Regions from separate parts of the Rothia endophytica genome, predicted to be linked through region 1. Evidence: predicted binding sites of a transcription regulator. Region 1 holds the regulator's gene; each other region holds the start of a gene.
The links. Region 1 encodes HrcA, which represses chaperone genes, less so after heat shock. Its sites were predicted from a motif close to TTNGCACTCGNNNNNNNCGAGTGCNAA; they were not measured.
Positions count from the first base shown of each region.

Region 1 (7,876 bases):
AGACTCCGGGTCCATCATGTCGTGAAGCGCATCGTAGAGCGGGCGCAGGTAGGGGTCGATCTTCTCATGGAGCGAGCCGGGCAAGAAGCCTAGCCGCTCCCCTGCCTCTACCGCGGGGCGAGTCAGAATAATGCGGTTGACCTCTTTAGCCTGCAATGCCTGAACAGCCTTTGCCATAGCGAGGTAGGTCTTACCGGTACCAGCCGGACCAATACCGAAAATAACGGTATTAGCGTCAATGGCATCAACGTAGCTTTTTTGGTTGATGGTCTTGGGGCGGATGTTTTTGCCTCGTGAACTCAGAATGTTATGGCTAATGGCAGCAGCTGGATGAGCCAGCGTGGCTGTCATCATGCCCATAATGCGAGTGACCACTTCGGTGGTAACCTGGGTGTCATTTTGAACAAGCTGGACCAGTTCACCCAGCAACCGCACGGTAGTGCCTACGGTCTCAGAAGGGCCGGTTACCACAGCATCTAGCCCCTTAGGGCGGATGGCGAGACCCGGAAAAGCCTGTTCAATCAGGGTGATGTTGCCATCGTGGGGACCAAGGACGGCCACCATCTCTTCAACTGAGCGGAAAGAAAAAGTTCGAGCAACGGTTAGGGGGCGGTGCGTAGCGGATGCAGTAGTCATAGGTGACCTCGCAGGTCTTTCAGAGCTCCTTGGCAATAGCAAAGTGGGTAAAAACTACTTTACCGAGCGCGGGGACCAGGAGGTATAAGTTTTGCGGTCAGTGATATTACAGCTACCAGCGGCCTAGTGCGACGTTGAGGGTTGAGATAGCGGCGGCCCCCGCGGTGGAACTGCGCAGCACCTCATCGCCCAAGAGGACGACCCTGGATCCGGCGGATTTTAAGAGGTCGAGTTCACGCGGGCTCACTCCCCCCTCTGGGCCTACCAAGAAATAAATCTCTTCAACGGTATCGGTCAGACGGGCTGAAAGTTCTTGGGTTAAGCGGTGCTCGCCCTGCTCATGCAGTACCAGAAAGAGAGCGGTCTCACCCAGCTCACGGGCTAATTCAGCCAGGTCAGCGCTGCTGTGCTGCTCAAAAACATGCGGTATGACAGCTCGTCTGGACTGCTTTGCAGCAGCCCGCACGGTGTTCTGCCACTTGGCATGAGCTTTAGCGGCGCGCTCCATTTTCCACCGCACAATAGATCGGTCAGCACTCCACGGTACGATTCCATGAGCACCCAGTTCCGTAGCCATTTCTATAGCCTGGATGTCACGATCGCCCTTAGCAAGAGCTTGAACTAAATAGATGGTCACCTGCTGTGACTGCTGGCTGAGCAGGTCAATGCTAACCCTGACACCAGCATCCAGGATTCCAAGAACTGACCCGGTAGCGCGCCGTCCTGCACCATCTGCTAAATCAATGCCCTCGCCAACCTCAGCCCGCTTCACATTCTTAGCATGGTGCCCTTCATCGCCCGTCAGGTCAAAGGTGCTACCTTCTTCCAATATGTCAAATTCGGGGGGACTAATGTAGTAGACCGCGTTTGTCATAGGGATTACTTCAGGTGATCTTTAAGGCGGGAGAAAAAGCCCCCGGAGTTCTTGTTCGAAAGCGTTTCGCTGACCTTGAGGTCTTCACCGCGGGACTCAGAGAACTGCAACAGAAGGTTCTTCTGTTCCTCACTCAAGCGGGTGGGGGTGCGCACCTCAATCTGTACACGGATATCGCCCCTACCGCCACCGCGCAGACGGGTCACGCCCAGTTCTTTGAGAGTGATGATATTGCCAGACTGGGTACCGGCCGGCACGTTAACCTCCTGAACCCCATCGAAGGTCTCCAGCGTAACGGTGGTTCCCAGGGCGGCAGCAGTCATGGGCACACCCAGTGTTGCTACCAGGTCATCACCGTCGCGGACGAACACAGGGTGAGATGTTACTCGCAGCTCAACGTAAAGATCCCCGTTGGGGCCACCCGCAGTGCCCGCTTCACCCTGACCAGCCAAGCGAATGCGAGCACCGTTAGTAACACCTGCAGGAATCTTGATGGTGAGTGGCTTGCGCTCGCGCACACGGCCCTCACCGTAGCACTCAGCACAGGGGTTTTTGATGACAGTGCCAAAACCACGGCAGGACGGGCACTCAACCGGCTGGACGACAGTACCCAGAATAGATTGAACCTGGCGTTGCATGTAACCCTGACCGTGGCAGGTTGAACAGGTCTCAGGGTGAGTGCCTTCTGCGGTGCCTTCACCCTCACAGCGCCCACAGGTGACCGCTGTGTCAACAGTGATGGGCTTATTAACGCCGAAGACGGCCTCCTGCAAGTCGATTTTCACGTTGATGAGGGCATCTTGGCCCTGACGCATGCGGCTCTGCGGACCGGTGGGACCTGAGTTGAAGAAGGTATCAAAAATATCCTGGAAGCCACCAAAGCCACCACCGAAACCACCCGCACCGCCAAAGCTCCCGGCAGAACCATTTTCGTTACCGGTCTGGTCGTAGATACGGCGCTTTTCAGGATCGGAGAGCACATCATGAGCTAGTGAAACCCGCTTGAACTGCTCTGCAGCCTCTTCCGAAGGGTTAATGTCAGGGTGCAACTGACGAGCCTTCTTGCGGTAAGCCTTCTTAATGTCTTCTGCGGACGCATCTTTGGACACACCCAAAGTTTCGTAGTGACTGCTCACTGATTCCTCTTTCTAGAGTAGGTTCACACAAAATATACCGAACGGGGCACTAAAAGGCAGTTGCCTAGGACTCGCTCAAAATCTTTGACAGGTAACGCGCCACAGCGTTGACCTTTGAAATAGTCATGGAGTAATCCATGCGGGTTGGCCCTACCACTCCTAAAGCAGCTGCTTCATCAGGGCCATAACCGCGAGCAATTACAGCTGCCTCTGACAGCGAATCTTCCGGGTTCTCTTGACCGATACTGACAGCAAAACCCTGTTCATTCCGGTCGATGCCGGTCAAGAGCTTAAGCAGAACTACCTGTTCTTCTAGAGCGTCGAGCACCGGCGCAATGCTGCGGCTAAAGTCTACGGCTCCCTCAGCTAGGTAAGCGGTACCTGACACCAGTAAACGGGTGGGGTCTCCCTGGCTTCCCATTGCTTGGAGAGCAGCCCAGAGGGGGCTGAGTCCAGGGGCATCAGGAGGTGTGGGCTGAAGCTCAGTCAGCAGATGCAGCGGCTCACCCTCACACTGTTGGTTCAGTACTCTGCGCCAAAAAGACAGTTTTTCTTCGGTGTGCAAAGTTGCCACATTGCGTTGAAGGATCTGACCGGTGTTGGTAATCAGCACCATCAGAATCATGGCGTTTGAAAGGGGTACCAGCTCAATATGCCGGACCGTCACCGTTTTTTTACGCGGGTACTGAACAAGTGCAACCTGCTGTGTAAGATGCGACAGCAGACGGGCGCTACGCCCCATCATCTCGTCGATGTCCTCGGCGCTATCTAGAAGTGTTTGTATAGCTCGTTTCTCAGCAGAACTTAGCGGCTGAACCTGCGCTACGCGGTCTACAAAAACCCGATAGCCCTGGTCCGTCGGAACCCGCCCCGCGCTCGCATGAGGAGCCTTGATAAGCCCAGCTTCCTCGAGTGCCGCCATGTCGTTGCGCACAGTGGCACTTGAGACACCCAGATTGTGCCGCTCAATGAGAGCTTTCGAGCCCACCGGCTCACGCAGGTGCACATAATCTTCAACAATTGCCTGTAGAACCTGCAGGCGACGAGGGTGATCCATATGCACCTCCTGGGCTAAAACGAGCTTCATAACTAGCACCCTCAGGTTGAGAGTGCTAACACCGCTTAACTCTAATACCCCCTGGGATAGAATCAGAATTCGGTACGCTCATGGCTAAGGTGGGCAGGTGCGCGCAGAAAGGCAGCTAGTGGATTACAGAGACAGTTGGGGGTCAGCTGACCTCACTAACCACCGAGTCGCAGTGCCCAGAAAAATTGCTGTCAAACCTGGTCTTCTACTGGAGGACGTACAAAGTGGCTGGGTAGGAGTAGTCGTCTCGTTAGAAACCATCGGCGGCATGCGCGTTATCGGTCTAGAAGACCGATACGGTAAGGTCAAAAAATTTCCGCTAGGACCAGGTTTTCTCTACGAGGGACAGCCCGTCAGCGCCGTCGTCCCTGCACGTCAACCGCAACAAACGAAGCCACAAATCTCTCGATCAGGCTCCCGCGCTGTTGAGAGCGCCCCATCTCGCACCGCACGTGCCTCCCGCATATGGGTGGAAGGGACGCACGATGCAGAGCTGGTGGAAAAAGTATGGGGTCACGACCTCAGAGTAGAAGGAATCGTTGTAGAACCCCTACACGGCGTGGATGACCTCGCTACTGCCATAGCGGCCTTCGGCCCTGCACCGCACCGCAAACTGGGTATCCTGGTGGATCACCTGGTGGAAGGGAGCAAAGAAAGCAGAATCGTTGCACAGGCTTTACAAGCTCCTGGTGCACGCGGAAATGTCACCATCGTTGGTCACCCTTTTGTAGATATCTGGCAGGCTGTCAAACCAAGTGTTGTAGGCATCGATGCCTGGCCCTCTATTCCGCGCTCTGAAGAGTGGAAAAAGGGCATACTACGGCGCTTCGGGTGGCCTCACGAAACACAAGCAGATATTGCCACTGGCTGGAAGACTATTCTTTCAAAAGTCGAAACCTATACGGATTTAGAACCAGCCCTTCTCGGCCCCGTCGAACAACTCATCGACTTTGTCACCTTAGAACCCTAGTCTTATGTGACAAACATCGTGACCAAGACAGCTAAAATGCCTGTCACCGATATGTTCTCTACACCAAATTTTCATTAGAATGGGACACAGCGCAAGACCTACCCTGTCTTCTGCCACCACCCGTTCGCACCACACTCAAAGAGAAAATTTTTGAAGACCGCAACCTCTCCCTCAGCAAACGCTTACAAGGGCTCACCGGCTACCGCCTCGCATCTTTCAGTAGCGGCTGATCGAAACATTGCAACCACCGCTCACTTTGGAGGTGTCATTGGGTGCATTCCTTCGGCCGTCATTTACTACCTCTACCGCGGCCGTGGCCCCTTTACCGAACAAGAATCAAGAGAAGCACTAGATTTCACTCTGTTGCCCACTCTCGTCATCGCTGTGTCAATCATTCTCAGCGGTGTGCCCGCTATCGGTTGGTTCTTTGGTCTCTTGGCAGCTCTCACCTGGACCTTCCTCGCAGTTTCCTCGCTAATTGCTGGTATCAAGGTAACTCGAGGTAACCCTTATCAGTACCGTTTTAACACCCAACTTTTTACCCGCATTCTGAACCGTAAAAAGTAACGGCAGTCGATAAACCAAAGCGATGCCCGGCGCTCAAGGTGCCGGGCATCGCTTTTACACAAGACCGCATATGTGGTCTAGGAGTATAACCAGTTTATAGGTCTGGTAAGAGTTCGCGGGTTACGGCATCTCCCAGTAACCTTCCCTGTAGCGTTAGTTGCACCCTACCCTCTGATCGGGCTCGGGGCTCAATTAAGCCCTGAGCCTGAAGCCAGTCCAGGGAGCTCTCAATGTCTTGAGGAGAGCGACTACCGTCAAGTTTGCTGATATGCAGCCCATCAATGACGCGAACCTGCAGCATGATATCTTCGAACCGGCGAGTTTCAGCAGACAGAACTTCACGTGCAGCTGCCGGGCTCAGCCCTTCTCTCACCTTGTGGGCATAGGGTACCGGGTGCTTCAGGTTCCACCACCGAGTACCGTTGATATGCGAGTGAGCGCCCGGGCCAATGCCCCACCAATCCTGGTTGCGCCAATAGGCATAGTTGTGACGACTGCGGGTGGCCTCGGTAGTCGAATAGTTTGATACTTCGTACCAGTGGTAGCCACCAGCGCTAAAGATCTCCTCGGCTGCCAGGTACATATCAGCCATGAGATCATTATCAGGCATCTGGTAGTCTCCACGCCGAATCTGGGCAGCCAGTTTAGTACCCTCTTCGATGATGAGAGAGTAGGCAGATATATGATCCGGTTGATAGCTCACCGCAGCTTGGGCTGATTCACGCCACTGCTCAAGGGTCTCCCCGGGAGTTCCGTAAATGAGGTCAACTGATACCTGCAGGCCAGCCTCTTTGGCCCACTGCACCACTTTGGGCACGTTGGCCGGTGTATGGGTACGGTCAAGAACTTCCAGAACTGAGGGAATAACAGACTGCATACCAAAAGAAACGCGGGTAAAACCACCAGCTCTGAGCTCGAAAAGGTCATCTCTGATTACTGAGTCAGGATTAGCTTCAGTGGTGACCTCTGCACCCTTCTGCAACCCAAACAATTCAATGGCCGACTGCAAAACGGTGACCAGGTCTGCTGCCGGAAGCTTGGTAGGCGTACCACCACCAAAAAAAATCGAATAGAGGGGGCGGTCTGGCACCCCTGACTCCCGCAGGACACGCTGCGCGAACTCAAGCTCTGCCACAGCGTCCTGAGCATAGGACCCAAGACCGACGCCGTTACCAAAATCATCGGTGGCATAAGTATTGAAATCGCAGTAGCCGCAGCGCACCGAGCAAAAGGGCACATGGACATAGAGGCTGAAATCGCGCTCCTCGCACCGAACGGCAGAACCCGCGGGGATCCTGCCGTCTAATGGTGCCGGAGCGCCTATAGGCTGAGCCGGCATTATTTTTTTGCTTTATCCTTCGACTCTTCACCGGAAGACAGCGCTGCGATGAAGGCTTCCTGCGGAACCTCAACACGGCCCACCATCTTCATGCGCTTCTTGCCTTCCTTCTGCTTCTCCAGCAACTTACGCTTACGCGAAATATCGCCGCCGTAACACTTAGAAAGCACGTCCTTACGCATAGCGCGTATATTCTCACGAGCAATAATACGAGAACCAATTGCCGCCTGGATGGGCACCTCAAACTGCTGACGAGGGATCAACTCACGCAACTTGCCGGTCATCATCGTGCCGTAGGAGTAGGCCTTATCCCGGTGGGTGATAGCACTAAAAGCATCGACCTTCTCGCCCTGCAGAAGAATATCTACCTTGACCAGATCGGCTTCTTCTTCTCCGTCAAACTTCCAGTCAAGTGAGGCATAGCCGCGAGTCTTGGACTTGAGCTGATCAAAGAAGTCGAACACAATCTCGGCTAGGGGCAGGCGGTATCGCAACTCAACACGATCCTGAGATAGGTAGTCCATGCCACCCATAGTGCCGCGACGTGACTGACAAAGCTCCATAATCGCACCCACAAATTCGTTAGGAGCGATGATGGTGCAGGCAACCATGGGTTCCCTAATGGTGGCTACCTTACCCTCGGGGAACTCACTGGGGTTAGTCACTCGCTGCGAGGTTCCATCCTCAGCCACCACGTCATAAATAACGTTAGGAGCCGTTGAAATGAGGTCCAGATTAAACTCGCGCTCCAGGCGCTCGCGCACAATCTCAAGGTGGAGCAGACCCAGGAACCCACAGCGAAAACCAAAGCCTAGGGCCGCCGACGTCTCAGGCTCATACACCAGAGCAGCATCGTTAAGCTGGAGCTTATCCAGAGCGTCACGAAGAGCGGGGTAATCAGAACCGTCAATGGGGAAGAGGCCCGAGAAGACCATGGGCTTGGGGTCCTCATAGCCACCCAGCTCTTCTGTAGCTGACTTCTGAGCCGAAGTGACAGTATCACCTACGCGGGACAGACGGACGTCCTTTACGCCCGTGATAAGGTAGCCCACCTCACCCACTGCCAAACCATCGGTTGGTTTGGGCTCAGGTGAAATAACGCCAATCTCCAACAGCTCGTGTTCAGCACCGGTGGACATCATCTTAATTTTTTGACGGGGGCTGAGCTTTCCGTCCACAACGCGCACATAGGTCACTACACCGCGGTAAGAATCGTAGACCGAGTCAAAAATCATGGCGCGGGCAGGTGAATCCGGCTCACCCTGCG
Region 1 is NZ_BAABKP010000001.1:1,134,596-1,142,471, reverse strand. Features, by position in the region: gene ABD982_RS05160 (PhoH family protein) at 1-636, opposite strand, end outside; gene ABD982_RS05155 (16S rRNA (uracil(1498)-N(3))-methyltransferase) at 749-1,510, opposite strand; gene dnaJ (molecular chaperone DnaJ) at 1,516-2,646, opposite strand; gene hrcA (heat-inducible transcriptional repressor HrcA) at 2,711-3,703, opposite strand; gene ABD982_RS05140 (DUF3097 family protein) at 3,831-4,703, shown strand; gene ABD982_RS05135 (DUF4870 domain-containing protein) at 4,854-5,270, shown strand; gene hemW (radical SAM family heme chaperone HemW) at 5,365-6,609, opposite strand; gene lepA (translation elongation factor 4) at 6,609-7,876, opposite strand, start outside.

Region 2 (7,876 bases), 820 kb from region 1:
GCGATATCGGTGCCTAGGTGCCACAGCTGAGGGGTCATTTTAAGGCTGGGAGTGGCGGGGATTTTCATATCCAAAGTCAGCGGAGAAAGGCGCTGTTTGATGTCTTGGACCACGGTGGCGTGTTCTGCGCGATCCTTGGCGGAGCGCAGGAGAGCCTCACCGATCTGGGCGTCCTCGGTACTGCCGATAGGTGCGGTGCGGGTGGCTGATCCGGCCAGTGGGCCGGTGCTGAAGCCGTCTGCACCCGATTTGAAGACGAGCTCGGGTGAAGCCCCCATCAGGTATTCCCCGTTGGGGAGCTTCACGCTAAAGACGGTGGCGCGCTGTTGCTGGGCGCGCAGGGTTTCTAGCAAGGCAGGTAGGTTCAGGTCGTTGTTGTAGTCAGCGGTGAGTAGGCGAGCCAGCACTACCTTGTCATACTCCCCGCGGTTCATTGATTCAACGGCCTGGGCAACCGCTTGCCGGTAGCCTGGGTTATCCAGCCCGCTGAGCTGCACCGGTTCAGGCTGCTGACGGATTGCGAGGTTTGGGGTTTCTGTCGGCACCAGGGAGTCGGGGACGGCGAGGTAGGCGGGTTCTTCTGGGGAGAAGGGTATCAGGCCCACTACGCATGAGTTCTTCTGTGCTGCCGTCTCTAGCGCTGAACTTTCGCTGACCGGGGTCATTGATCCTGAGGCACTCAGCGCACTGTGGCCGCGCGCCAGGATGAAGGGCGCGAGCAAGGCGGGTGCGGTCATAGTCTGTTCTTTCGCTAGGGTCGGGAGCAACACCTATTTACGGTACTCCAAAACTGGGGCAGGGCAAACTGGGGATAAAATACTAAATAAAAACAGCCTAGCCACTCTGGAAATTCCTACGGGAATACTCTCTACTATTTTCCGTGAGAGAGTGTCATCCCCCAATTAGCTTCGCTGAAGCAACACGATGGTCTCATAGTGGGTGGTATGCGGGAACATATCCACCAGACGCGCTTTCACCGGCTTGAGCGAGGGCATAGACTCCAGGTCTTTGGCCAACGATTTAGCATTACAACTGGAGTATATAAACGTCTCAATACCGGATTCTTCAATCCAGGTAGCTAGCTCATGCCCAATGCCGCGGCGCGGTGGATTAACCACTACCATCTTGGGCACAGTGGCCTGCTGCAGGGCGAACTCGGTGGCGTCCCCAGCAAGAAATTCTAGATTGGCCAGCCTGTATTCTGCAACGGCGCGGCGGGCAGACTCAATCGCCTCGCTACTCAATTCAATACCCGTAACTTCTGACGATGCAGGCAGTACCTGCGCTGCGTGCAGGGCGAAGCCCCCCACCCCGCAGTAGAGATCCCAGAGGCTAGCCGGGGACGCCTGGCGCACCCATTCCTGCCCCTGCCGGTAGAGCCCAGCGGCTATCTCGGTGTTAGTTTGAAAGAAGCTTTGGGGCCGCAGGTGCAAGGTGAGGTCATTAACCTGCATGGGCAAGGTAGTACGTTCAGAGAGAATAATTTCTTCGGGGCCCTCCACCAGAGCAACGTGCTCGCGGAGAAGGTTGACACTTACCACAGCAAGGTTGGGTAAACGCTCGTACAACCAGTGCAGGCGTGATCGGATGGGCACAATCAACTTCTTAGAGCGCAACACAAACCTAATCATCAGCTCACCGTTAGCTGATACTGTCACCAAAATATTCTTGAGCTCCCCCTTGCGCTTGGGTATGTTGTAGGGGGTGAGGGACGCCGCGCGAATGAGCTCATCCAGAACCGGTAAGGCGGCTGTGATGGCAGGGTCATAAAGGTTACAGCGTCGCAAATCAACGCCACGGCCTGCCCGGTCAATGATGCCTAGGGTAGGCTGATCAGCGCTACCTCCCACCACGATTTTTGCTTTGTTGCGGAAACTCTCTTCGTTACTAGCCAGCGGCTGGAGCCACTGCACTTCACCAAAAGGTGAGAGCAGACTGCGCGCTTCTTCCTGTTTCTGAGCAAGCTGCACAGCGTAAGGGGTTTCAAGGAGGGTGCAAGAGCGGCAGATGCCGGCGTCAAAGTAATCGCAATTCATAGCCCAACCAGTCTACCTGTCGCTAAACCAACGGGTAGAAAAAAGGTTGGCACCCCACGCTTGGGGCGCCAACCTTAGAAAAACATAATCGCCAAAAAGTTTTTAGCTACCCGAGCCAAAAGCGATATCTCGCTGAAGAGCCTCAGAGCTCTTCTTCTCAAGCTTTGACCAGCCATCCGCTACATGGCACACGAGCAACATAGCCAGCATAGCAACGATAACGGTATACAGAACTAGGTCTACGATAGTGAACATATGCCTCACAGCTTTCAGTTGTCGCCATTGATACTGAGTACCTAAAAAATCTTTTAAGTGATTTAAAGCATACTCAAATACTGGTTCGGTGTGCAAGGGTTTATGGCGATGTAGTGCCAGCAAGCTACATACGTCAAAAACCCCGCCCCGGCACCGAGAAGGCGCCGGGGCGGGGTTAAAGCCTAGGGCTGAAAAACCGGTGAACCGGTCTTACATCATGCCGCCCATGCCACCCATGTCGGGGGCGGGAGCTGCACCAGCAGGCTCAGGCTTATCAGCAACAACGGCTTCGGTGGTCAAGAAGAGACCAGCGATGGACGCTGCGTTCTGCAGGGCTGACCGGGTGACCTTGACAGGGTCATTGATGCCAGCTGCCATGAGGTCTTCGTACTGACCGGTTGCAGCGTTCAGACCGGTACCTGCGGGCAGGTTACGGACCTTATCAACAACGACGCCGGGCTCCATGCCAGCGTTGAAAGCAATCTGCTTCAGCGGCGCGTCAATAGCTACGCGGACGATGTTTGCACCGGTTGCTTCGTCACCCGTCAGTTCCAGCTTCTCGAAAGCCTTGGCGCCAGCCTGGATGAGGGCAACGCCGCCACCGGCAACAATGCCTTCTTCAACTGCTGCCTTAGCGTTACGCACAGCGTCCTCAATGCGGTGCTTGCGCTCCTTGAGTTCAACCTCGGTTGCTGCACCTGCCTTGAGCACTGCAACGCCACCAGCCAGCTTAGCCAGGCGCTCCTGTAGCTTCTCGCGGTCGTAGTCTGAATCTGAGTTAGCGATTTCGCCACGGATCTGGGCTACGCGGCCTTCGATGGCTTCAGCGTCGCCGGCACCCTCGATGATGGTGGTTTCGTCCTTGGTCACAACGACCTTGCGGGCGGTGCCCAGCAGGTCGATGGTTGCCTGATCCAGGGAGAGGCCGACCTCTTCGGTGATAACCTGGCCACCAGTCAGGATAGCGATATCAGCCAGCTGTGCCTTACGGCGGTCACCGAAGCCAGGTGCCTTAACAGCAACGGACTTGATGGAGCCGCGCATCTTGTTGAGCACCAGCAGGGCCAGAGCTTCGCCCTCGACGTCCTCAGCAACAATCAGCAGGGGCTTGCCAGCTTGCATGACCTTCTCGAGAACGGGAACGAGGTCCTTGACGTTTGAAATCTTGGAGCTGACAATCAGGATGTAAGGGTCCTCTAGGACAGCTTCCTGGCGGTCAGCGTCAGTGACGAAGTAACCGGAGAGGAAGCCCTTGTCAAAGCGCATACCTTCGGTCAGTTCGAGGGAGAGACCAAAGGTGTTGGACTCTTCAACGGTGATAACACCTTCCTTGCCGACCTTCTCCATCGCCTGCGCAATGAGCTTGCCGATTTCGGGGTCACCGGCTGAGATAGACGCAGTTGCAGCGATCTCTTCTTCGGTTTCAACTTCCTTAGCTGACTCCAGCAGCTCGGCAGTAACAGCTTCTACAGCCTTTTCGATACCGCGTTTGAGGGAGAGGGGGTCAGCGCCAGCTGCAACGTTGCGCAGACCTTCGCGCACGAGAGCCTGGGCCAGAACGGTTGCGGTGGTGGTGCCATCGCCTGCGATGTCGTCGGTCTTCTTTGCGACCTCCTTGACCAGCTCAGCACCAATCTTCTCGTAGGGGTCCTCGAGTTCGATTTCCTTGGCGATGGATACACCGTCGTTGGTGATCGTGGGGGCACCCCATGCCTTTTCAAGCACGACATTGCGGCCGCGGGGGCCGAGAGTTACCTTCACTGCGTCTGCCAGGGTGTTCAGACCCTTTTCAAGACCGCGGCGTGCTTCTTCATCAAAAGCAATCAGCTTTGCCATGTAGCTTCGCTCCTCCTGGAACATTAGTTTGAGCGCGTACTCTTTGGTGCCCGCGACGGACGGTGCGGCACGGTCTGGACCGGCCGGTGCACCTCACCGAAGGTACGCTTCAGAGTTTTACCCGAAGAACAGCTGACTGTATCTAGATCTAGCACATGATTTAGCAGTCAGAGCCATCGAGTGCTAAATACAATCTTGGCACTAGTGCGAAAGGTGTGCAAACCCTTGTTGCGAGTGGCCCCTATTTAATCGCCGACAGCGCACAAACTTTAGCGGAGGACGTAGGTGCCGCTAGCCGCGTCGAAAATGTAGGTTCCTGCGGGGTCTAGAACGAAGGTTCCCGTGTCGGGCTGGTAAGAGTAGGTGACCACCGGTGCATTGTAAGGGGTATACCCCTGCTGAGGGTTGTATTCCTGGTAGGTATCGGTCGCTGGGTCATAGCTGTAACGGGTTAAGCCACTAGCGGTCGATTCAGTTACTTCTACGAAAGTACCTGTGGCCGGGTCGAGGACATAGAGGCCCTGCGCACCTGTCTGGCTGGAAGCAGCCGGCGTGCTCTCGGGGGCTTGGCTAGCTTCACCCCCGCCCTGCTCTTCTGCAGGTTCGGTGGAATCGGCAGTCTCAGCGGGCTCGGCAGCATCTTCAAAAGATGCAGCGTCAAAGTCAGCGCCCAGCACCACATAGACCAGACCGCTCTCGGCCTCGTAGTCCTGCGCGATGAAAGGTAGTGAGAGGGTGTCTGCTATGTCGTTGGCTTCACTGGACGTGCCCGTAGCAAAATTGACCGTCGACTCGGTGGTGTAGGTGCCAGCCCAGTTGCCGGTGGTACGCACGGTATATCCCTTGCTCTCGATGAGACGTGCAGCTACGGCAGCGGACCCGGCGGGGGCACTTGAATTATAGATTTCAACGGTGGTGCCCTCGATGTTAAGAGCAGCCGGCGCCTCTTCGCTGGGTGAGGCACTGGAAGAGGCGCTGGCTTCCACTGCAGCCTCCGGGGAATCGGTGCGGGGAGAGATGACGTACATGAACCCACCTACGAGGAGTGCCAAAACACCGCTGAGTACCATAAGCACTAGCCCTCGAGCTGAGGTGGTGTTGGCTTTGGGACGCGCCCGGTAGGCACCTCGGCGTGCTGTTGCTTCATCAATGTCATCGAATTCATCGCGAGGGTAGGGGGACACGGCATCTCTTTCGGGGCAGCAGCGGTTAGGCCTGATATTTCTAGGGTACAGCAGGTCAGCTCAGGGCATCTCGGTGGCGGCGCAGACGGTTCATTAACAGGGGTTCTGCAGCCACCACTCTGGGGTTATCAAGCATGGAGTTGAGTTGCTGGTAGTAGGCCACAGGACTAAGGCCCAGCTGTTTTTCGATGGCCTGTTCCTTGCTGCCCTGGTAACGGAAACGCCGTTTCTCCAGCTCTATCACAGCTCGTTCTAGCGGTGTGAGCGAGTCAGCGGCTACTTTCTGGCGGGCAGCAGACTCTTCAAGGGGTTCATCGTGACCGGCGGAGGTATTCTGTGCAGCAGCCAAGCGGCGTCCTTCTCTCGGGACTGATAGGTAACTGTACTAATCTTAAGGCACGTAAACCTGCGCCACTGGACTAAGGGGACTTCTATGCCTGCCAAACCACTGACAGAAATCATGGCCGCTGATTGGGCCGAGGCGCTAGCCCCGGTGGAGAGCAACGTCAGGGCTATGGGTAACTTTCTGCGCGAAGAGCACGCAGCGGGCAGAAAGACCCTGCCAGCCGGTGACGATATTTTTAGGGCTTTTACCTACCCCCTAGCTGACGTAAAGGTCCTTATCATTGGGCAGGACCCCTACCCCACCCCCGGTCACGCTATGGGCCTGAGCTTTTCGGTACACCCAGATGTGCGCCCCATCCCCCGTTCCCTGCAGAACATTTACAAGGAGCTAAGCAGCGACCTAGGCGTAACGCCGCCTGCGCATGGGGACCTTTCAGCCTGGAGCGCCCAGGGAGTCATGTTACTCAACCGAGTGCTCTCTGTGGGAGCGGGAAATGCTGGCTCCCATCGCAATCTGGGGTGGGAAACCATCACCACACGCGCCATTGAAGTGCTTGCCCAGCGGGGCACTCCCCTGGTTGGTTTACTCTGGGGCGCTGACGCCCGCCGGTGCGCCCCCCTATTGGGCGGCTACCCCTGCGTTGAGTCCCCGCACCCATCCCCTCTATCCGCATCCAGAGGGTTCTTTGGCTCCAAGCCTTTTAGCAAGGTCAACAATCTTCTCATTGCCCAGGGCGCTGCACCTGTGGACTGGGCTCTGCCTGACGTGCCTGCTCAGGACTCTCCTTCGATGCAGAGCCCCCGAAACGGCTGACGAGATAGTCCACCAGATAGGTGCCGAACACAATTCCTGTGGCCAGCATCAGCACCGTGGTGCTGGCGTTAGCTAGACCGTGAAGGCCAGCGGTGATGTCTTCACCCTCCAGGAGCGCGTATGCGGAACGGAAAATGGTAAGGCCTGGCAACATGAACATCATGCCGGGAATATAGTATATAGCCGCTGGGGTATGTAACCGGTGCCCTAGAAAAGCGCCTGCAGCACCCACCGTAAGAGCTCCTAACAGTACACTAACGCGCCCTGCCTCCGCACCGGTAGTAAAAACCAGGCCATAGTAGGCGCCCTGCCCCGCCAACGAGACCAGAGCGCTCAGCATTAGGTTGGCGCCCCTGCCCTGCCAAGCAGCTGCTACCATCACCGAACCGACCACCATGCCAACCACATTCAGCCAGAGCGGCGGCGGGTTGAAGACCGTTCGGTCAACATCAAGGGAAGCATAGTCAAACAGATTAATCAGGGTCAGTGCAGTACTAATGCCAGCAATAATCCCGGTGAAGTTAGCACCCGTGACCACGAACTTACCGGCAGCCGTCAAAGGAAAGCCGTGCAGGGCGTCCTGCATGGCCGATACCAGGCGGAAGGTGGGCAACAGCATCATGAGCCCGGCAGCCACAATGTGGGGCGGTGACACAACAAACCCCTGCTGGAAGAACCAGGAATCCGTGCTGCCCACCCACAGAGCAAAAAAGGTCACCACCCCTGATCCCAGGGCCATGGTGAAAAAGCTGGGTAGACCAAACTTTCCCGCCCAGACCATAGAGAAATTTACCGCAATAAAAACGAAAAAAGAGACAAGAGCAGCCCGCCATGAGCCACCCACACCCAGGGTGAATGCAACGGCCATCAGGAGGTTCCACACCAGTAGCACAGCGGGCGAATAAGGTTTTTTTACCGTGCTAATCTCAGCGAGCTGGCGTTCAGCGCGGGTGCGGGTTATTTGAGCATCAGTGATACGGTGAATCAGCCGATAGGTGGCTTCCAGGGCAGCATAGTTTTCGGCGCTAGAACGAATGACGCGCACTAGGTTATGGCTGAACTTCTCGGCACCCGACCCGGCGGGAGCCAAGTAGTCGCCGCGGCTAGCAGCCTCATCAAACTCAGAAACATAGTTGATTCTGATGGACTGATAGGAGATATCAACTTCTACATCGTGGATGCCGTAGGTGCCGCAGACCGCTACCACCGCGGCGTCCACATCGGCTGAATCTGCTCCGAAACGGAACATGGTTTCTGCCAGACGCAGGGAAAAGTTGAGCACACTGCGGGTTTCTTCTTGAAGCTGCACTCGTTGCCGCTGACGGTTGAAGGCGGCTTGAGCGAACTGCCGCTGCGCAACGCGCGCAACGCCGCGCATAGGCACGGTCATAGCCTGCTGGGAGCTC
Region 2 is NZ_BAABKP010000001.1:316,124-323,999, reverse strand. Features, by position in the region: gene ABD982_RS01470 (isochorismate synthase) at 1-737, opposite strand, end outside; gene rlmC (23S rRNA (uracil(747)-C(5))-methyltransferase RlmC) at 903-2,036, opposite strand; gene ABD982_RS01460 (hypothetical protein) at 2,139-2,291, opposite strand; gene groL (chaperonin GroEL) at 2,502-4,127, opposite strand; gene ABD982_RS01450 (LytR C-terminal domain-containing protein) at 4,397-5,311, opposite strand; gene ABD982_RS01445 (DUF3263 domain-containing protein) at 5,367-5,660, opposite strand; gene ABD982_RS01440 (uracil-DNA glycosylase) at 5,745-6,470, shown strand; gene ABD982_RS01435 (threonine/serine exporter family protein) at 6,379-7,876, opposite strand, start outside.
Region 2: a site for HrcA is predicted at 4,288-4,314, ahead of groL (chaperonin GroEL). Genes of this name have one in related genera too.

Region 3 (7,876 bases), 550 kb from region 1:
AATTGGCGGCTAAACCACTCCACCAGGCACTGCGTGAAAGCTGTCAGTGCTGCAATATCGCGCACCGAGGCAAGCCCATCATAGGCGCGCATCTCAACGGTCCCGTAGCCTGGCACCGGGCGGACGTCCCAGCGGTTTTCGCTGGGCTCGTCAATGACACCGGTTGCCAACAAATCATCCAGGTAGGATTCGTAGTCTTCCCAGGTCTCAAAGATAAAGGGTAGCCCACTGGTCGGCAGCTGCTGGAAGAGCTGGGCACGGTGGGAGGCGAACCCGGTGTCCTCACTTTCCCAGAAGGGGGAAGACGCTGAAAGTGCCAATAAATGAGGGTAAAAGTTGGTCAGCCCATTCAGTACCGGCAATGCTTTATCGCGCGAATCCACGCCGGTGTGAACGTGCACACCGTAAATAATCTGCCGTTTGCCCCAGAACTGGGAGCGGTCCAGCACCCGCTGATAGCGGTCTTTATCGGCGACCGGTTGCTCAAGGGCCCGTGAGAAGGGATGCGTTCCTGCTGAGAAGAAGCCTAACCCCAGACTATCGGTGACCTCTTTGAGGACGGACGCCGCTTCGCGTAGCTGGTCGGAGGCTTCGGCTGGGGTGCGGCAGATACCTGTCACCAGTTCAACGGTGTTATCTAAAAACTCTCCGGTGATATGGGGCTGCGTCTTGCCCGGCACCAGTAGCTGAGGGTGGTGCTCCTTGAGTGCCGTCAGCACCTCAGGGGCACGCGAGGACAGTTCGCGGGTTGCTGGGTCAACGAGAGCAATTTCCCATTCCACGCCAATGGTGGACTGCTCTGAGACATTAAAGGGCATCATGGGCGGCTCCGGGTGCTAGTCAGTAGGCTGTTTCTAGTCTAGGGGCTGGGTTAGGGTGGCGCCGAATTCTGCGTCATGAAAAAGACAAAAAACGATAAGGGACGGTTCACAGCGCACGGGCTGTCTTATAGTTGCACCGGGTTAGCGTGGATGGCCAGCCGCCGAGATTCAGCCCCGCTGCCCAGGCGCGTCAAAATCAAGGTGGCAGGAACCGCTGCCGCTCCCTTTTTCTTCTTAACCCCGGCCAAAAGCTTGGCACGCAAGTGCTCGGGCACAATATCGACCCCGCGTTTTTTGACGGTCAGGGTAGTGATGCCCTGCTCCTTAACCCACCGCTTGAGCGTCTTATCTTGCAGTGAAAGCACCTGCTGAACCGTATAGATCTGCGCTAAGGCGGTCTCTGCAGGGATTTCCATGGTTAGGTAGGCAATCTTTTCATCCATTAGCTGGGCACCCAGCTGATGAGCAAGATCAGAGACCAGGTGGGAACGCACCACCGCGCCGTCGGGCTCAGCGATGTAATTGCTGAGTTCTCCCACAAGGGGTTCGTGTTCGTGCGTTCCAGTGAGGTCCGGGGAGTCTTGGGACGAGGTAATCTCGCCCAGCAACTCCGGCTCTAAGGGGTGAGATGAGAGGACGCTGGCCGCCCGGCGCACTCCTGGGCGGGCGAGAGCATTGAACCAGAGCACCACCTCAACCACCGAACCGCCGTGGGACACCCATTCAGCTTCGCAGCCTTCGGGAATATGCTCGTGGGGCAGGCCGGGGCCCATCTTGACGCCCATGGGAATGCCGGTGGCCGCCAGCTTCTCTACAAAGGACAGGGGAGGGGAGAAAGCTTCGGGGTCAAAGAGCCGGGACGTGGTGGCGCCGCCTTCCACCTCGCGGCGGGCAGGATCTAGCCAGAGCGCCTCTACCGGTTGCCCCGAGACCGTGGTCAGGTTTTCTAGTTGCACTTCTTCTACATTGCCCACCAGCACCTGGGCGGTCTCAATACCCTGCAGATTATGGGCGGTGAAAGCCGCCGTTGCCGGGTCAAGCTCCACCGCTATCACCGCCAGACCGGCGGCGACAAAGGCGAGAGAGTCAGCCCCGATTCCGCAGCCCAAATCAGCTACCGAGCTGATACCTGCGTCCACAAATCTTTGGGCGTGACGCGCCCCCACCGCTGCCCTGGTTGCTTGCTCATAACCTGCCTCGGTCAGTAGCATCTCTGCAGCGTGCTCTCCAAACTTGTTGGCAGCCTGGGTACGGAGCTTTGCCTGGGTCAGCACTGCTGAGGTCTCTTCAGGGGTAAACCCCCTGGACCGTAGCGCACTCGCGGCGGCAAGGGCAGTATCAGCGGTGTAGGGGGTGAATTCGCGGACGGCGGCGAGCAGCTCTTCACTGAAAGGATGGGCTGGTGCTGGTGTAAAGCTAGTCATCGTTTCTTATTCTAGTGGTGCTATCTAACTGCGCCGGGAACCGGTAGGTAGTTTAGTAATCGGCTGAGTGGCAAGTGCCCAAACGGCTCCAAAGACGGTCAGAGATCCTACCAATATAAAGGCCGCCGGTAGGGCGAACGCAGTGAGCACAGCCGAAATACCCAAGGGACCACCCACAACAGCCACCTGGGAGAACATGGACCAGATGCTCAAGAACTTGGCCCTGCCGGTGTCCGGGCTAAGGTCAGCACCGATGGTCATATTGATACCGGAGCCCAGGCCGTTGCCCACACTCATGCAGATGAGGGCAAGGACGAAACCCCAGCTACCGTCCCAGAAGGGCACCAGCAGGAAGCCTCCGCCAAAGAAAACGAGGCACAGACTCAGGATAAAGGAACGACCTACCCGATCTTTCAGGTAACCGCCGGGGAACATGAGCACCATCTCCAGAGCAGAGCCCAGGGCAATGGCTAAGGAAATCTGGGCTTCGGACCAGCCCAGGTGCAGCCCCCAGAGGGCTACCAGAATGGGCTGGCTCACCCGGGCCACCGAGAGAAGGCTGACTCCGATGCCAGCCACGAAAACGGTGTTCCAAGTAACCGATAGTTGGCTTGTTTCGGTGGCTGCCCTGTTTTCTCTGGCCTGGGCAGTCGCCCGATCAAAGGTTGAATTAAAGCGGGGGATTCGCAGCAGTACCGTTGCAGCTAAAACCAGAACGATGGAGAAAGCAAAAACGGTCCAAAGAGGAAGCCAAATGAGTATGAGGGAACCGGCCAGCGGTCCGGCGAGGAAACCTGCTCGCTGTGCCCCGCCCAAGGACGTCATTGCCTTGCCTCGGTCCGTGGCGGCAACGGTCTCAGCCACCACAGCTTGGCGCGCCAATCCCCAGGCAACCTGGGCGGGCACGCGCAACAAATGACCGGCGATATAGAGGGCAATAGACCAGCCCGAAGGCACTGCAAGAGCCAGAATAGTCAGTGCCAGGGCGCCGGCTGCATTCAGGGTAGCCAGAGTCATGGCCCTCTTGTCGCCTACCCGGTCAATAGCTGCGCCCACCGGAACCGTACAAGCAAGCGCCGCAACGCCCGAGGCAGCCATGAGGAGGGCAGCTGCTGCAGGGGGTATTCCTATGTCGATGGCTGCAAGAATGATGAGAGGGGTGATAGCTCCCAGGGCTGCGGCAAAGAGGAAGGAGGGCACCAGCACCGGCCAAAAGAGAAGTTTGATCACGCCATTCCTCCTTGCTTATGGCTTGGCTCACTTTTGCAACCTCTTCATCATAGTCCCACCGCGGTGCGCTCACCGCGAAACCTGCTGGCTCGGTTGCCCCGTGAGCAGAGACGTTCTAAAGTTTTAGTTAGCACTTGACCGTTTAGAGTGCTAAATCTGTAGTCGGTGGCACCGCGACGACACCGAAGACAGTTTTAGCGCAGGTCAACCCCTAACGTTTACGCCCTAGAAGGAGCAAGAACATGGCTACCATCAAGCCGCTTGAAGACCGCATTGTTGTGCAGATCGTAGAAGCTGAGCAGACCACCGCATCCGGTCTCGTCATCCCCGATACCGCCAAGGAAAAGCCCCAGGAAGCTAAAGTTATCGCTGTTGGTCCCGGCCGCGTCGATGACAAGGGTAACCGCATTCCCGTTGACGTAGCAGAAGGCGATGTTGTCATCTTCTCCAAGTACGGCGGCACCGAAGTTAAGTACGGCGGCAGCGAGTACCTCATCCTTTCAGCACGCGACGTGCTGGCCGTTGTCTCCTAAGACCCTTTATCTTCTCAACCACCCTAGATAAAGACCAAAGGAGATAGAGGATTCATGGCAAAACAACTTGAATTCAATGATGATGCCCGCAAGCACCTGCAAGCCGGCGTTGATAAGCTCGCGAACGCGGTCAAGGTAACCCTTGGCCCCCGCGGCCGCAACGTTGTGCTCGATAAGCAGTGGGGTGCGCCCATCATCACCAACGACGGCGTCTCAATCGCTCGCGAAATTGAGCTTGAGAACCCCTACGAAAATCTGGGCGCGCAGCTGGCTAAAGAAGTTGCCACCAAGACCAACGATGTTGCCGGTGACGGTACCACCACCGCAACCGTCCTTGCTCAGGCACTGGTTGCTGAAGGTCTGCGCAACGTTACTTCCGGTGCAGCACCCGGTGAGGTCAAGCGCGGTATCGAGGCAGCAACTAAGTTAGTTTCTGAGCGTCTGCTAGAGAACGCTCGCGGTGTTGAGGGCGAAGAAGTTGCCCATGTGGCAGCGATTTCAGCCCAGTCACCTCAGATCGGGGAACTGCTCTCAGAGGCCTTCAAGAAGGTGGGCCAGGACGGCGTCATCACCATCGAAGACGGATCCACCACCGAGATTGAACTCGAAGTGACCGAGGGTATGCAGTTCGACAAGGGCTACCTCTCACCCTCCTTCGTCACTGACCCCGAGCGTGCCGAGGCCGTTCTGGAAAACAGCGCTATTCTGCTCTACCAGGGCAAAATCTCAACCGTGGCTGAAATTATGCCCGTACTTGAAAAAGTTGTTCAGGCTAAAAAGCCCCTGACCATCATTGCCGAGGACGTAGACGGTGAAGCCCTGTCCACCCTGGTCGTCAACAAGTTGCGCGGCAACCTAGACGTCGTTGCTCTCAAAGCACCCGGTTTTGGCGACCGCCGCAAAGCGATTCTGCAGGACCTCGCCGTTCTCACCCAGGGTACCGTTATTACCGGTGAATTGGGTATCACCCTTGACAGTGTCACCATGGACCAGCTCGGTGGCGCTCGCCGCGTCACCGTCACCAAGAACACCACCACCATCGTCGAAGGTGCCGGCACCTCTGAAGAGGTTGCTGAGCGCGTTGACCAGTTGCGCCGCGAAATCGAGCGCGTGGATTCCGAATGGGACCGCGAAAAGCTTAAGGAACGCCTGGCAAAGCTGTCCGGAGGTGTCGGTGTCATCAAGGTCGGCGCTGCAACCGAGGTTGAGGCCAAGGAACGTAAGCACCGTATTGAGGACGCAGTCTCCTCCACCCGCGCAGCCCTTGAAGAGGGCATTGTTGCCGGTGGCGGTACCGCCCTGGTGCACGCTCTGGCTGCACTGGATGGTTTTGAAGCTGGCTCCCGCGATGCCCAGGTCGGTGTGGACATCGTCCGCCGCGCCCTGGTCCAGCCTCTGCGCTGGATTGCTGAGAACGCTGGTGAGGACGGCTACGTAGTGACCTCTAAGGTCGCTGAGTTGCCCATCGGTCACGGCTTCAATGCGGCAACCAGGGTCTACGAAGACCTCATTGCCCGCGGCGTCATTGACCCGGTCAAGGTGACCCGTTCAGCTCTGGAGAACGCGGCGTCCATCGCTGCCCTGGTGCTGACCACCGAAACCCTCGTGGTCGAAAAACCTGCTGAGGAAGAAGACAACAAGTAGCCCCTTCTTTTCTCAGGGAAAACTGCCCGCTATGGTCTTAGCCACCGTAGCGGGCAGTTTCGTGTTTTCTCAAGCTGATGCTCAGGATGGAGCGGTAAACTTAACCCTTTATGGATTGCGCCAGTACCACCTCAGCGCCCCAGCTGAGGCGCCATGCTGGCTAAAGAGTAGGGAGGGAGTCTGCCTTGAGTGGGCACGCAGTGATGAACCACCACACCAGCACTGGGCAGAGCCGCCGCATCTATTCGAGCGACCGCTCCTGGCGTCCTGAAATTCAAGGTCTACGCGCACTCGCCTTGCTGCTCGTTGCCGCCTACCATTTCTGGTTTGGTCGGGTATCGGGCGGTGTGGATGTTTTTCTCTTCATCTCAGCTTTCCTGCTGACCGGTTCTTTTGCTCGCCGTATTGAAAGCGGAACTTTTGCCGCCGGTGGTCTTTTTCCGGGGCTGAGGGCTGTTTTTGCCCAGTGGGTGCACACCTTCAAACGACTGCTGCCCCTAGCCGCCATTACCGTTGCCCTCACCCTGCTAGGTACCTATTTTTTTATTCCTGCTGAGCGCTGGCTGAGCATCCTTGATGAGGCGGGCACCGTGGTGCTCTACCAGCAGAACTGGTGGTCCATTGATAACGCGGTGGACTACTATGCCACTGATAGCTCGCAAGCATCTCCTCTGCGTCATTTCTGGTCCCTGTCGGTGCAGGGGCAGATTTACCTGCTCTGGCCACTCATCTTCCTGCTGGCTGCACTTCTGATTCGAGCCTTAAAGGGTAGGGGAGTGCGCGCTGTTCTCATTAGCATTTTTACATTGATTTTCGCGGTATCGCTGACCTACTCCATCCGTGAGACTGAGTCCAGCCAGGTCACTGCTTACTTTGATACCTGGGCCAGGCTCTGGGAGTTTGCGCTGGGTTCTCTGGTGGCCCTAGTGCTGCCTCTGCTGAAGTTGCGCCGTACCCTACGTGCGGTGATGGGCTGGGCGGGCATCATTGCCATTATTTCCTGTGGCTTCGTTCTGGACGTTAACGGCAGCTTCCCGGGGTATGTGGCGCTCTGGCCCACCCTAGCCGCCGCCTGTGTGATTGCTGCTGGAAATACCGGCACTAGATTTGGCCCTGAAAAACTGCTGACCGCCAAGCCCCTGCTGGCTCTCGGTGGCTTTTCTTATGCCCTTTACCTGGTGCACTGGCCCATTCTGGTCTTCTATCTCTCCTATACCCAGCAGGAAAAGGCGGGTTTTCTTGCCGGTATGATTTTGCTCGTTCTCTCCATGGCGCTTGCCTGGCTACTGACCCGCCTCGTTGAAAACCCTCTGCGCACCTGGAAGCTGCCCAACCGCTCAACCGTTACGGGGCTAGTTATGGTGGGAGCCTGCCTGCTCGTTGGGCTTATGCCCGCCCATGCCTGGACATCTTCAATTCACCGCCAGGCGGTGCAGGCTGAGGCTAACCGTGCTATCAATAACGTGGGCGCTGCCGTGCTTGATTCAGACTATGCGTACGAGGGGGACCAGGATGCCCCCGTCATCCCCATTCGAGCGGTATTGGACGCTGACTGGGCCGAACTGGGTGATTCCTGCGCTCAGATAAAACCTGAGATGTCGCTCACCGAAGAACTGGCGGGTAGCTGCACTGTGCCGGTAGCCAATGAAAACCCCACCCGCACGGTAATGGTGGTGGGCAACTCGCACATGCAGATGTGGCTCACCGCCCTGCGCCCACTAGCTGAGAGCCAGGGTTGGGAGTTGATTGCCAATATTCGCCCCGGCTGCTTCCTGACTGAAGAAGATAATGCCTCCTTTGCCAGCGGCGCTAACTGCGATGAGTGGGCGCAGGCGTCCTGGGAATTCATTGATACCCAGAACCCTGACACTGTCTTTGTGCACGGTACCCGCTCGCTTGCCGATGAACCTGATGTGCTCTTCACCGGGCTTGAGCCGCACATCGCGCAGCTGACCGAGCAGGGGACCAGCGTCATCGGTGTGCGGGATACACCGCGTATGTCACAGATGCATAAGGACTGCATGGACGCTTTTGGGGGCGCTGATGATTGCATTATGGGCCCGGGCCAGGACGTTCTGGACGACCCCCAACTTTCCTTCCAGGAGAGCTACCCCGGTTTCGCAGCGGTCAACCTGTCAGATTTAGTCTGCCCAGATAATGCCTGCCCACCGTCTATCGGTAATGTCTATACCTACTTCGATTATGACCACATCACCGCAACCTA
Region 3 is NZ_BAABKP010000001.1:588,284-596,159, forward strand. Features, by position in the region: gene ABD982_RS02695 (glutamate--cysteine ligase) at 1-821, opposite strand, end outside; gene ABD982_RS02700 (class I SAM-dependent methyltransferase) at 947-2,245, opposite strand; gene ABD982_RS02705 (MFS transporter) at 2,270-3,475, opposite strand; gene groES (co-chaperone GroES) at 3,718-4,008, shown strand; gene groL (chaperonin GroEL) at 4,063-5,652, shown strand; gene ABD982_RS02720 (acyltransferase family protein) at 5,838-7,876, shown strand, end outside.
Region 3: a site for HrcA is predicted at 3,603-3,629, ahead of groES (co-chaperone GroES). Genes of this name have one in related genera too.